2 linked regions of the Variovorax paradoxus genome follow. The protein of the gene in region 1 binds, or shares a complex with, the protein of each later gene. Links are inferred from orthologs where the notes say so. Each region holds a gene or a part of one and is shown in the gene's direction. Other genes may lie near its edges. The genes, in order: GOQ09_RS20845 and smc.

The links.
Region 2: the proteins of GOQ09_RS20845 (region 1) and smc are in contact, whole or in part, in a crystal structure (PDB 3ZGX), measured with the Bacillus subtilis proteins. The link is inferred for Variovorax paradoxus from one-to-one orthologs.

Annotation. Positions count from the first base shown.
Region 1 is NZ_CP046622.1:4,462,660-4,469,794, forward strand. Bases 1-2,734 are described here. They hold GOQ09_RS20845 (segregation and condensation protein A), read left to right. Parts: upstream 1-816; coding sequence 817-1,653; downstream 1,654-2,734. Other genes in these bases: GOQ09_RS20835 (outer membrane protein assembly factor BamE), read right to left, coding at 1-500; GOQ09_RS20840 (DUF3460 family protein), read left to right, coding at 540-746; nadB (L-aspartate oxidase), read left to right, coding at 1,686-2,734. Also shown: more of nadB, read left to right, coding at 2,735-3,269; panB (3-methyl-2-oxobutanoate hydroxymethyltransferase), read left to right, coding at 3,341-4,243; panC (pantoate--beta-alanine ligase), read left to right, coding at 4,256-5,107; queE (7-carboxy-7-deazaguanine synthase), read left to right, coding at 5,104-5,742; GOQ09_RS20870 (6-carboxytetrahydropterin synthase), read left to right, coding at 5,762-6,124; quinolinate synthase NadA, read right to left, coding at 6,249-7,135. UniProt on the Bacillus subtilis protein: Participates in chromosomal partition during cell division. May act via the formation of a condensin-like complex containing Smc and ScpB that pull DNA away from mid-cell into both cell halves.
Region 2 is NZ_CP046622.1:2,781,940-2,787,165, forward strand. The notes cover bases 740-4,848. They hold smc (chromosome segregation protein SMC), read left to right. Parts: upstream 740-1,132; coding sequence 1,133-4,648; downstream 4,649-4,848. Other genes in these bases: GOQ09_RS12900 (hypothetical protein), read right to left, coding at 740-1,019; GOQ09_RS12910 (cell division protein ZipA C-terminal FtsZ-binding domain-containing protein), read left to right, coding at 4,663-4,848. Also shown: GOQ09_RS12895 (helix-turn-helix domain-containing protein), read right to left, coding at 1-200; more of GOQ09_RS12900, read right to left, coding at 261-739; more of GOQ09_RS12910, read left to right, coding at 4,849-5,226. UniProt on the Bacillus subtilis protein: Required for chromosome condensation and partitioning.

The DNA of each region.
Region 1 (7,135 bases):
TTCGCCTCGGTGCTCCGGTCGGGCGAGGAGCCGCTGCGCACCACGCGCTGGTCGTCGTTGAGCGTGGCGGTAAACACCATGGGCGAATTGGGCGGCTGCACCCAGCGCCATTCCCATTCGGTTTCGCGCTTGAGCGCGTAGGGCGTGACCTTGGCGGGCTTGCCGAGCAGCTTGCGCAGGTCTTCCATCATCATGCCGGGCTGCACCTTGGCAAAATTCTCGGGTGTGAGCACCTGGCGCAGCGCGCTCATCTTGCCGTCGGCGCCGATGGTGATCATGTAGTTTTTCTGGCCCTGCGGCTGGCGGTTGTACTCAAGCACGCGGCCGTTGGGCACGTCCCAGATGTTCTCGGGCTCGCCGAACCGGGCGCGCACATCGGCCTCGGTGGACACGCCTTCCTCCAGTTCGCTAATGCGCTGCGGGTCGCATCCCGCAAGCCCCATGACCGCCGCCAGCAAGGCCGCTGCCGTGCCGATCCGCCACTGTTGTCGTCGCTTCATGCCATCCCCGGTAAAATTCGCGCTACAAAGGTCCAGTCTATGTCCATCTTCCGCCGCCCCCACTACACCTCCGAGATCACCAGCTTCATCGAGGAGATGAAAGAAAAGAAGCCGACGCTGGAAGCCGAACAGCGCGCCGGCCGCGCCCTGCTGTGGGACAAACACCTCGACCGCAGCCTGCTCGAGGAATACAGCGAAGCCCGCGTGCCGCAGCAGCCGTACGTCTACCAGACCCAAAGCAAATAATGGTGCCCAGCCGGCATCCATCGTTGGCCATCATCGCGCCCGCAGCTATTGAAATGATAGCAAGCGCCCGATGAAGGACAACGAGGACAACGACACGCTCGTGGCCAGCATGCCCGACGTGGTCGACCAGGTCGCGCTCGCCAGGCTCTATGGCGAGCCGTTGTTCGCGATGCCGAAGGACCTGTACATCCCGCCCGAGGCGCTGCAGGTCTTTCTCGAGGCCTTCGAAGGCCCGCTGGACTTGCTGCTCTACCTCATCAGGAAGCAGAACTTCAACATCCTCGACATCCCGATGGCGGGGCTCACGCGGCAATACCTGAGCTACGTCGACGAGATTCGCCAGACCAACCTGGAACTCGCGGCCGAGTACCTGCTGATGGCCGCGATGCTGATCGAGATCAAGTCGCGCATGCTGCTGCCGCCCAAGAAGGTGGCCGACGGCGAAGAGGCCGAAGACCCGCGCGCGGAGCTGGTGCGCCGCCTGCTCGAATATGAGCAGACCAAGCTGCAGGCCGCCGCCATCAGCGCCATGCCGACCTACGGGCGCGACTTCTGGAAGGGGCAGGTCTACATCGAGCAATCGCTCAAGCCCCGCTTCCCCGACGTGAACGTGGTCGAGCTGCGCGACGCATGGGCCGACATCATGAAGCGCGCCAAGCTCGTGCAGCACCACAAGATCTCGCGCGAAGAGCTCAACGTGCGCGAGCACATGAGCATCGTGCTGCGGCACTTGCAGGGGCAGCGCTTCGTGGAATTCGAAAAGCTGTTCGACGTGTCGCGCGGCGCGCCGGTGCTGATCGTCACCTTCATCGCGATGCTCGAGCTCGCGAAGGAAACGCTGATCGACATCACGCAGGCCGAGGCCTTCGCGCCCATCTACGTCCGGCTGGCGTACTCGCCGGCCTGACCTTTCCGGCTCTTGCGCCTGTGAATTCCGCCGTGCGCGACTTCGACGTCCTCATCGTCGGCAGCGGGCTTGCAGGCCTCTCGGCGGCGCTGCACCTGGCGCCGACGCACCGGGTGGCGGTGCTGACCAAGCGCGCACTCAACGACGGCTCGAGCGCCTGGGCACAAGGCGGCATTGCGGCCGTGCTGGCCGCGGGCGACAGCTTCGATGCGCATGTAGACGACACGCTGGTGGCCGGCGCCGGGCTTTGCGACCCCGAGGCCACGCGCTTCGTCGTCGAGCATGCGCCCGAGGCCATCGACTGGCTGCGCGAATTGGGCGTGCCGTTTTCCGCCGAAGCCGACGGCGGGCTCCACCTGACGCGCGAAGGCGGCCACAGCCAGCGCCGCATCGTGCATGTGACGGACGCCACCGGCGCGGCCGTGCAGCAGACGCTGATCGAGCGCGTGCGCCGCACGCCGAGCATCACCCTCTTCGAGCACCACACGCTGGTCGACCTGATCACCGGGCCCAAGCTGGGGCTGGACGACCCGGCTTGCCTGGGCCTGTACGCGCTGGACGATGAGACCGACGAGGTGCTGAGCTTTCGCGCGCCGCACACCATCCTGGCGACGGGCGGCGCGGGCAAGGTCTACCTGTACACGACCAACCCTGACACCGCCACCGGAGACGGCATTGCCGCGGCCTGGCGCGCGGGCTGCCGGGTGTCGAACATGGAATTCATCCAGTTCCACCCCACGTGCCTCTACCACCCGCATGCCAAGTCGTTCCTCATCAGCGAAGCGGTGCGCGGCGAAGGCGGGGTGCTGAAGCTGCCCGAATCTGCGGGAGGCACCCGCTTCATGCCCCGGCACGACGAGCGTGCCGAGCTCGCGCCGCGCGATGTGGTGGCGCGCGCCATCGACTTCGAGATGAAGAAGCACGGGCTCGACTGCGTGTACCTGGACATCTCGCACCAGAGCCCGCCGTTCCTGAACGAGCACTTTCCCAACATCCTCGCGCGCTGCGCCGAGCTGGGCATCGACATCACGCGCGAGCCCATTCCCGTGGTGCCGGCCGCCCACTACACCTGCGGCGGCGTGCTGAGCGATCTGGCCGGCCGCACCGACGTGCCGGGCCTCTACGCCATTGGCGAAACTGCCTGCACGGGCCTGCACGGCGCGAATCGCCTGGCGAGCAACTCGCTGGTCGAATGCATGGTGTTCGCGCGCGCCGCGGCCGGCGCGATTGCGGCAACGCCTGGGCGCACCGGCATCGCGTTGCCGCAGTGGGACGACAGCCGCGTGACCGACGCCGACGAGGCCGTAGTCATTTCCCACAACTGGGAAGAGCTTCGGCGCTTCATGTGGGACTACGTGGGCATAGTGCGCACCAACAAGCGGCTGGAGCGCGCAAGCCACCGCATTGCGCTGCTGCAGGCCGAGATCCACGAGTTCTACGCCCACTTCCACGTCACGCGCGACCTGCTGGAACTGCGCAACCTGGTGCAGGTGGCCGAACTCATCGTGCGCTCGGCGCAGGCCCGGCATGAAAGCCGCGGGCTGCATTTCAGCCGGGACTATCCTTCGCTTGCCGAGCCCACCGCACCGACGGTGCTGACGCCGCCGGGGCGCTGACACCCCACCGCTTTCAACTTTCCTCACTCAAGGATGCCCGGCCACCGACGCCCGCAGGGAGAAACCCAACCATGTCGAACACCAACGCAATCCCTTCTTCCGAAACGCCGGCGGCCGGCACGCCCTACGGCACGCTGCCCCCGGCATCGCCGCCCGCATCGCGCAAACCGGTGAGCCTGCCGCGCCTGGCCGACATGCATGCGCGCGGCGAGAAGATCTCGATGCTCACCGCCTATGACGCCACCTTTGCGGCCATGGCCGACGCGGCGGGCGTCGACTGCCTTCTGGTCGGCGATTCGCTCGGCATGGTCTGCCAGGGCCTGAACAGCACCGTGGGCGTGAGCCTGGACACCATGCGCTATCACACCGACAGCGTCTCGCGCGGCCTGCGCCGCGTGCAGGGCACGGCCTGGCTGATTGCCGACCTGCCCTTCGGCAGCTACCAGGAATCGCGCGAACAGGCCCTGCGCAGCGCCACGGTGCTGATGCAGTCGGGCGCGCACATGGTCAAGCTCGAAGGCGGCGGTTGGACCACCGAGACGGTGCGCTTTCTGGTCGAGCGCGGCATTCCCGTCTGCGCCCACCTGGGCCTCACGCCGCAGACCGTGCATGCGCTGGGCGGTTACCGCGTCCAGGGCAAAGGCGATGCGGCCGGCGCGCTGCTGAAGCAGCATGCGCACGCATTGCAGGATGCCGGCGCCACCATGCTGGTGCTCGAGATGGTGCCGGCCGCGCTGGCCGCCGAGCTCACCGCCGAACTGAAGCACTGCGCCACCATCGGCATCGGCGCGGGCAAGGCCACCGCCGGACAGGTGCTGGTGCTGCACGACATGCTGGGCATCAATCTCGGCAAGATGCCGAAGTTCGTGCGCAACTTCATGGCCGATTCCTCGAGCATCGCGCAGGCCCTCGAGGCCTATGTGCGCGCGGTGAAGGACGGCAGCTTTCCCGACGACCGACTGCACGCCTGGTAAGGAGCACAGACCATGTACATCGCACACACCATCGCCGAGCTGCGCGAGCACCTTTCGGCCTTCGAGCGCCCGGCCTTCGTGCCCACCATGGGCAACCTGCACGACGGCCACCTGGCGCTGATCGAACAGGCCAGGCCGCTGGGCGACGTGACGGTCGCGAGCATCTTCGTCAACCGGCTGCAATTCTTGCCGCATGAAGATTTCGACACCTACCCGCGCACCTGGGACAGCGACTGCGAGAAGCTGCGCGCGGCCGGCTGCAACGTGCTGTTTGCGCCCGACGAAAAAGCGCTCTACCCCGAGCCGCAGACCTGCAAGGTGCACCCGGACCCGGCACTGGCCGACATTCTCGAAGGCCATTTCCGCCCCGGCTTCTTCATCGGCGTGTGCACGGTGGTGATGAAGCTCTTCCAGTGCGTGCAGCCGCGCGTGGCGGTGTTCGGCAAGAAGGACTACCAGCAGCTGATGATGATCCGCCACATGGTGCGGCAGTTCGCGCTGCCCATCGACATTGTCGGCAGCGAAACCTTCCGCGCGGACGACGGGCTGGCGCTGTCGTCGCGCAACGGCTACCTGAGCGAGACCGAGCGCGCGGAAGCCGTGCAGCTCTCGAAGGCGCTGAAGGCCATGGCCGCGGCCGTGCAAGCGGGCGAACGCGATTTGGCCGCAATCGAAGCGCGGGCAATGCAGACGCTCACAGAGCGCGGCTGGCAACCGGACTATCTTGTGCTGCGGCGGCGTGCCGACCTGCAGGTGCCCACTTTCGGCCTGGCCGGCGAGCCACTCGTGGCGCTGGCCGCGGCGCGGCTGGGCGCTACGCGGCTGATCGACAACCTCGAGATCGAGAACGTGGCGTCTTCATGACCTACAGCGTCAAGGAAATCTTCTACACCCTGCAAGGCGAAGGCGGCCAGGCGGGCATGCCGGCCGTGTTCTGCCGCTTTGCGGGCTGCAACCTGTGGACGGGCCGCGAGGAAGACCGCGACACGGCCGTCTGCCGGTTCTGCGACACCGATTTCGTGGGCACCGACGGCACGCTCGGCGGCAAGTTCAAGACCGCCGATCTGCTCGCCGACACCATCGCCGCGCAATGGCCGGCCGGCGATGTCGAGCACCGCCTGGTGGTGCTCACCGGCGGCGAGCCGCTGCTGCAGGTGGACGCGGCGCTGGTCGATGCGCTGCATGCCCGGCGCTTTCGCATTGCAGTGGAAAGCAACGGCACGGTCGTGGCGCCCGAGGGCATCGACTGGCTCTGCATCAGCCCCAAGGCCGGTGCGCCATGGGTACAGCAGCGCGGACAGGAACTGAAGCTGGTGTGGCCGCAGACCGAGTTCGACCTCGACACCATGGCACGCACGGGCGAGTTCACGCACCGCTTTCTGCAGCCGATGGACGGGCCCGACCGCTTGGCCAACACCGAACTATGCATTGCCGAATGCATGCGCCAGCCCGCATGGCGCCTCAGCGTGCAGACCCACAAGATCACCGGAATCCGCTGAGCGCGGAGAGACTTTTCAGATGCGATTCACCATCAGCCAGCGCTTTTTCTTCGATGCCGCCCACACGCTGAAGCGCGACATCGAGGTGGAAGGCAGCCGCCGTATTCACGGCCATACGTACCACGCCGAGGTGTGGCTTGCGGGCCAGCGCGATCCGGTCACGGGCATGGTGGTCGACCTGGGGCTGCTGCGCCGCCGACTGGATGACGTGCGCGAGCTGCTGGACCATCACCTGCTGGACGACGTGGAGGGGCTGCATCCGCCGACGCTGGAAAATTTGTGCCTGTTCATTGCGGATGCGCTGCCGGACTTTCGCGCTTCGCTCGCGCGGGTGCGCGTGTGGAGAGAGGCGCTGGGGGACAGCTGTACGCTGGAGTTTTGAGGTTTTGCTCCCTCGCCCCTTGGGGAGAGGGTTGGGGTGAGGGCCGCGGCAGCAAAGCCGGCGCGATGTTGTGAGGCCGCTGCCCTCACCCTAGCCCTCTCCCGGAGGGAGAGGGAACAAGACTTCAGGCGGCGCCGATGCCTGCAATCAGGCTTCCGGCCGCCTGGCCATTCTTCAGGCCCGCAGTAAACGCCAGCATCCGGTCAATCGGCACCCGCGCCCGCAGCCCCAGCGCAGGGTCGACATGAATTTCGCCTGCCCCCGTTTCCAGCGCATTCGCCAGCTCCACCAGCCCGTTCATCGCCATCCAAGGGCAATGCGCGCAGCTCTTGCAGGTGCCGCCATTGCCAGCCGTGGGCGCCTCGATGAATGTCTTGCCCGGATTCAGCGTGCGCAGCTTGTGCAGCATGCCGCTGTCTGTAGCAACGATGAACTCGTTCGCGTCCATGCGCTGCGCCGCGTTCAAGATCGCCGAGGTGGAGCCCACCGCGTCGGCCAGCGCAATCACGTCGGCCGGCGACTCAGGGTGCACCAGCACCTTTGCGGCGGGATGCGCCTTCTTCAGCAGTTCGAGTTCCAGCGCCTTGAACTCGTCATGCACGACGCAGGCGCCGTTCCAGCTGACCATGTCGGCGCCCGTCTGGCGCTGGATGTAGTCGCCCAGGTGGCGGTCGGGGCCCCAGAGAATCTTGCGGCCCTGCGCGTGCAGCGCGCTCACCACGTCGAGCGCGCAGCTGGAGGTCACGAGCCAGTCGGCGCGCGCCTTCACGGCCGCGCTGGTGTTGGCGTAGACGACCACAGTGCGGTCCGGGTGCTGGTCGCAGAACACGCTGAACTCGTCGACCGGGCAGCCGAGGTCGAGCGAGCAGTTGGCGTCCAGGTCGGGCATCAGCACGCGCTTCTCGGGCGAGAGGATCTTGGCGGTTTCACCCATGAAACGAACGCCCGACACCACCAGCGTCTGCGCTGCGTGGTCGCGGCCAAAGCGCGCCATCTCGAGCGAATCGCTCA
Region 2 (5,226 bases), 1.7 Mb from region 1 along the record:
CCCTTGGGTGCCAGCTGCAGTTCGAGGCCCATCGCGTCGACCAGTGCCAGCAGCGACGACAGCTGCGGATTGCCCTTGAGACTCAGCGCGTTTCGCACCGAGCGCTCGGTCAGGCCCGAGCGTTGCGCGATTTCCGCATTGGAGAGCCCCGCGGCATCACGGCGGGCGGTGAGAGCAGTGATGAGTTCCTGTTTGAGCACGGAAACATATTACCGCAAACCGCTGTTTGGGAAATATATTTCCTGGTTGTGCCCATTGCCTTATCTGGGAATCAAGGTGAAGAAAGGCATGACCACGCCCATGATCCAGTTCTGCCCGAAGTCGAGCGCGGCGCGGCGGTATTTCTCGTCGGCCTGGGCGGCCAGCAGGTCGAGCCGCGCCACCACCTTCGACAGCTCGCGGTCGGCCACGAGGTTACGACCTCGCTCGCTGATTTCGGTGGCCAGCAGCAAGGGCTGGCCGTCCGCGCCGGTTTTCGAGGAGATCAGCCACAGCGATATTTCGAAATTGCGCGCGGCACGGTAGCTGTTCTCGGCGTTGACGCCGTCGAGCATGGTCTGGTCCCAGGTGTCGCCATTGGCTTGCTTGAGCATGGATGCCCAGCCGACGACCAGTGCCGCAACCCGGTCGCCTTGGTACCCCTGGGGGCTGGTGTCGAAGGCCAGGCGGATGGCGTCGATGCCGGTGGCGCCGCGCAGCTCGGGCAGGGCGGGGCCCGTCAACACCGCGTCCCAGGCGCGCTGGGTGGCCGCTTCGATGCTTGCCGCCGATTTGCGCCATTCGCGCGGATTGCGCCGGTACAGCGTGGTTTGTACGCGCCGGATCGATTGCAGGTTGTCGCGCAAGGAAAGATTGGCAATGCGGTTGGCGCTCGATTGCAACCATTCCTGGTTGGCATAAGGTTCGGCGCGCTCGGTGGAACGGGTGGCCGCGCAACCGCCAAGGCCCAGCAGTGCAGCTGCGCCGGCAAGCAGGTAGCCGCGGCGCGCGGTGAAGGGGGAAACCAGGGAATCGCTCATGCCCTGACGTTATCATCCACAGCTGGGGCGGCGGCCTGCTTCAAGCGGCGGGCCCGTGCAATTTTCCTTACAAATCAATACCTTGGCGCTATGCCAAGGCAGGCCGACAAGTCGTGCGTCTCAATTCCATCAAGCTTTCAGGCTTCAAGTCGTTCGCCGAACCGACCAACTTCCTGCTGCCAGGCCAGCTGGTCGGCGTTGTCGGGCCCAACGGTTGCGGCAAGTCGAACATCATGGACGCGGTGCGCTGGGTGCTGGGCGAGTCGCGCGCGTCGGAGCTGCGCGGCGAGTCGATGCAGGACGTGATCTTCAACGGCACGACCACGCGCAAGCAGGCCAGCCGTTCGAGCGTGGAACTGGTGTTCGACAACGCCGACCATCGCGCCGGCGGCCAATGGAACCAGTTCGGCGAAATTGCCGTGCGGCGCGTGCTCACGCGCGACGGCACCAGCAGCTACTACATCAACAATCAACCGGTGCGCCGGCGCGACGTGCAGGACGTGTTCCTGGGCACCGGCCTCGGCCCGCGCGCCTACGCCATCATCGGGCAGGGCACGATCAGCCGGATCATCGAATCCAAGCCTGAAGAGCTTCGCCTGTTCCTGGAAGAAGCCGCGGGCGTTTCCAAGTACAAGGAACGCCGGCGCGAAACCGAAAACCGCCTGGGCGACACGCGCGAGAACCTCACGCGCGTCGAAGACATTCTTCGCGAACTGAACGCGAATCTCGAAAAGCTGGAGAAGCAGGCCGAGGTGGCCGCGCGCTACAACACGCTGCAGGGCGAAGCCACCAAGAAGCAGCACCAGCTGTGGTTCCTCAAGCGCAGCGAAAGCGATGCCGACCAGGCCAAGATCAAGGCCGATTCCGAAAAGGCGATCAACGACCTGGAGTCGCGCACCGCCGACCTGCGCCGCATCGAATCCGAACTCGAAACCGTGCGCCAGGCGCACTACGCGGCTGGCGACCAGGTCAACCAGGCCCAGGGCAAGCTCTACGAAGCCAGCGCCGAAGTCGGCCGCCTCGAGGGCGAAATCCGCTTCGTGGTCGAGGGCCGGCAGCGCGTGGAGCAACGGCTCGTCCAGTTGCGCGAGCAAATGGGCCAATGGGGCCGCCGCCGCGAAGAAGCCGAGGCCGAGATCGAAACCCTGGCCGGCCAGGGCGTCGATGCCGAAGAGCAAGCCGTCATGCTGGCCGCGCAGCTCGAAGAGCACTACGCCCGCATGCCCGAGCTGGAAGAAGCGCAGCAGCGCGCCCAGGACGAGGCCAACGCGCAGCGTGCCGCGGTGGTGCAGATTCAGCAGCAGATCCAGGTGCTGGCGGCCGACCAGCGCAACATCGAAGACCAGAGCCGGCAGCTCACGCAGCGCGGCGAACGCCTGCGTGCCGACCAGAGCGCGCTGGCCGCGCCCGACGAAGCTCGCCTGCAAGCCATGCAGGAAGAGCACGCCGCCGCTCAAGAAGCCGCGAGCGAAGCCGATGCCCGCCTGCATGAACTGCAGGAATCGGTGCCGCAGCTCGACGACGACCGCCGGACGAAGCAGCAGGCGGTCAATACCGAGAGCGCCCGGCATGCCGAACTTTCGGCACGCCTCGAAGCACTGCGTGCGCTGCAGGAAAAGGTCAAGACCGACGGCAAGCTCGCGCCCTGGCTCGCCAAGCACGGGCTCGAAGGCATGCAGGGGCTGTGGAGCCGCATTCACATAGAGCAGGGCTGGGAAAACGCGCTCGAAGCGGCGCTGCGCGAGCGCCTGGGTGCGCTCGAAGTCAGCCGGCTCGACATGGTGCGCGCCTTCGGCAACGATGCGCCGCCCGCCAAGCTGGCGTTCTACAGCCCGCCCGACGCCGGCTTGCCGCAAGGCGCTGCCGCGCTGCCGCGCCTGTCCAGCCTGCTGCGCCTGAACGATGCCGGCCTGCAAGCCCTGCTGACCGACTGGCTCCACGGCTGCTATACGGCCCAGAGTTTCGAAGAAGCCCTTGCGCAGCGCAGCACGCTGCAGCCCGGCGAAGTCATCTATGTGCAGAGCGGCCACGCCGTGTTCTCGCACAGCGTGAACTTCTACGCCCCAGATTCCGAGCAGGCCGGCCTGCTGGCACGCCAGCAGGAAATGGAAAACCTGGAGCGCCAGCTGCGCGCCCAGACGCTCATCAGCGAAGAGGCGCGCACCGCGCTGGTCCGCGCCGAAGCCGCCTACGCCGATGCCGCGCAACGCCTTGTGACGGCGCGCCGTGAAGCGGCCGAGACGCAATCGCGTGCGCACGAACTGCAGGTCGAAACCCTGCGCATGACGCAGCTTGCCGAGCAGACGCGGGCACGCAGCGAGCAACTTGCCGCCGACCTTTCCGAAGTCGACGCGCAGCTTGAGGAGCTGCAGGAAAAGCGCATGGCCGCCGAAGGCCGGTTCGAAGAGCTCGATATGCAGCTTGCCGATAGCCAGGAGCGCCACGCGCAGCTTGACGAACGTGTGATCGAAGCCGGCCGTGCATTGGCCGCCAGCCGCGAGCAGCATCGCAGCCTGGAACGCCAGGCGCAGGAAGCCACTTTCTCGCAGCGCACGCTCGAAGCCCGCCGCGGCGAGCTGAGCCGGGCCATCGAAACCGCATCGCAGCAGGTGGTGGCTCTTACCGACGAAGACGAGCGCGCCAGGGCCGAACTGGGCCGCCTGTCGGACGCCGCAGCCCAAGCCGGGCTGCAGGACGCACTGGCGCTGAAGCTCGAGCGCGAGGGCGCCCTGGGCGCCGCACGCAGCCAATACGACGACCTCACGCTGAAGCTGCGCGCCAGCGACGAGCGCCGGCTGCAGCTCGAGCGCGAGCTTGATCCGCTGCGCCAGCGCATCACCGAATTCCAGCTCAAGGAACAGGCCGCACGCCTGGGTGTCGAGCAGTACCAGCAGCTGCTCGACGACGCGGGCGCCGACCTTGAAGCCATCGCCCAGTCGATCGAGACCGACAAGGTGCGCCTCACCGGCCTGCAAAGCGAAATCGACCGCCTGAACCGCGAAGTGGTCGCGCTGGGCGCCGTCAACTTGGCTGCGCTCGACGAACTCGCCATTGCCAGCGAGCGCAAGACCTTCCTGGATGCGCAGTCGGCCGACCTGAACGAGGCCATCGGCACGCTCGAAGACGCCATCCGCAAGATCGACGGCGAAACACGCGAGCTTCTCGGCGGCACCTTCAAGATCGTGAACGAGCATTTCAGCCGCATGTTCCCCGAACTCTTCGGCGGCGGAAACGCCAGGCTGATGATGACGGGCGACGAAATCCTGGATTCGGGCGTGCAGGTGATGGCGCAGCCTCCGGGCAAGAAGAACCAGACCATCCACTTGCTCTCGGGCGGCGAAAAAGCGCTCACGGCCATTGCGCTGGTGTTCGCCATCTTCCAGCTCAACCCCGCGCCTTTCTGTCTGCTCGACGAGGTGGACGCGCCGCTGGACGACGCGAACACCGAACGCTATGCAAAACTCGTGACCGCCATGAGCCGCGAAACCCAGTTCCTCTTCATCAGCCACAACAAGATCGCCATGGAAATGGCCGAGCAGCTGATCGGCGTAACCATGCAGGAACAGGGCGTGTCCCGCATCGTTGCGGTCGACATGGAATCGGCCGTCTCGATGGTCGAAGCTGCTTAAGCCGAGCAGCGCGCATGAGCAATCTCACTCTCGCCCTGGCCATCCTCGGCGGCCTCGTTCTCGCGGCCGTCGTGGCCTACAACACCGTCACATCGCGCCGCAATGCACCGCGGCAGCCCGACGCCGCCAGCGACGATTTTTCCGATGCGGACCGTTCGCCGGCGTCCGCGGCCGACGGCGTGGAGCCGATGCTGCACATCGATCCGCACCAGATGCCTCCGGGTCAAGAGCGGCATGAGCCCTTGTTCGACCCTGATCTGCCGGCGCCCGGCGCAAGCCCGCTGCCTACCGCCGAGCGGCGCGGCGGACTCGATCCGCTCATCGACGTGATCGCTCCGGTGTCGCTGGACGGCCTTGCATCGGGCGATGCGGCCATCGCGGCCATGCCGCCCACCCGCCGCGCAGGCAGCAAGCCTGTTGCCATTGAAGGCCTGAACGAGCACACCGGGCAATGGGAACCGCCAGTGGCGGGCCAGCGCTACAGCGCCTTCCAGGTCGGCGTGCAGTTGGCCAACCGCACCGGCGCGCTCAACGAAATCGAGTATTCCGAATTCGTGGTGAAGGCGCAGGCCTTTGCC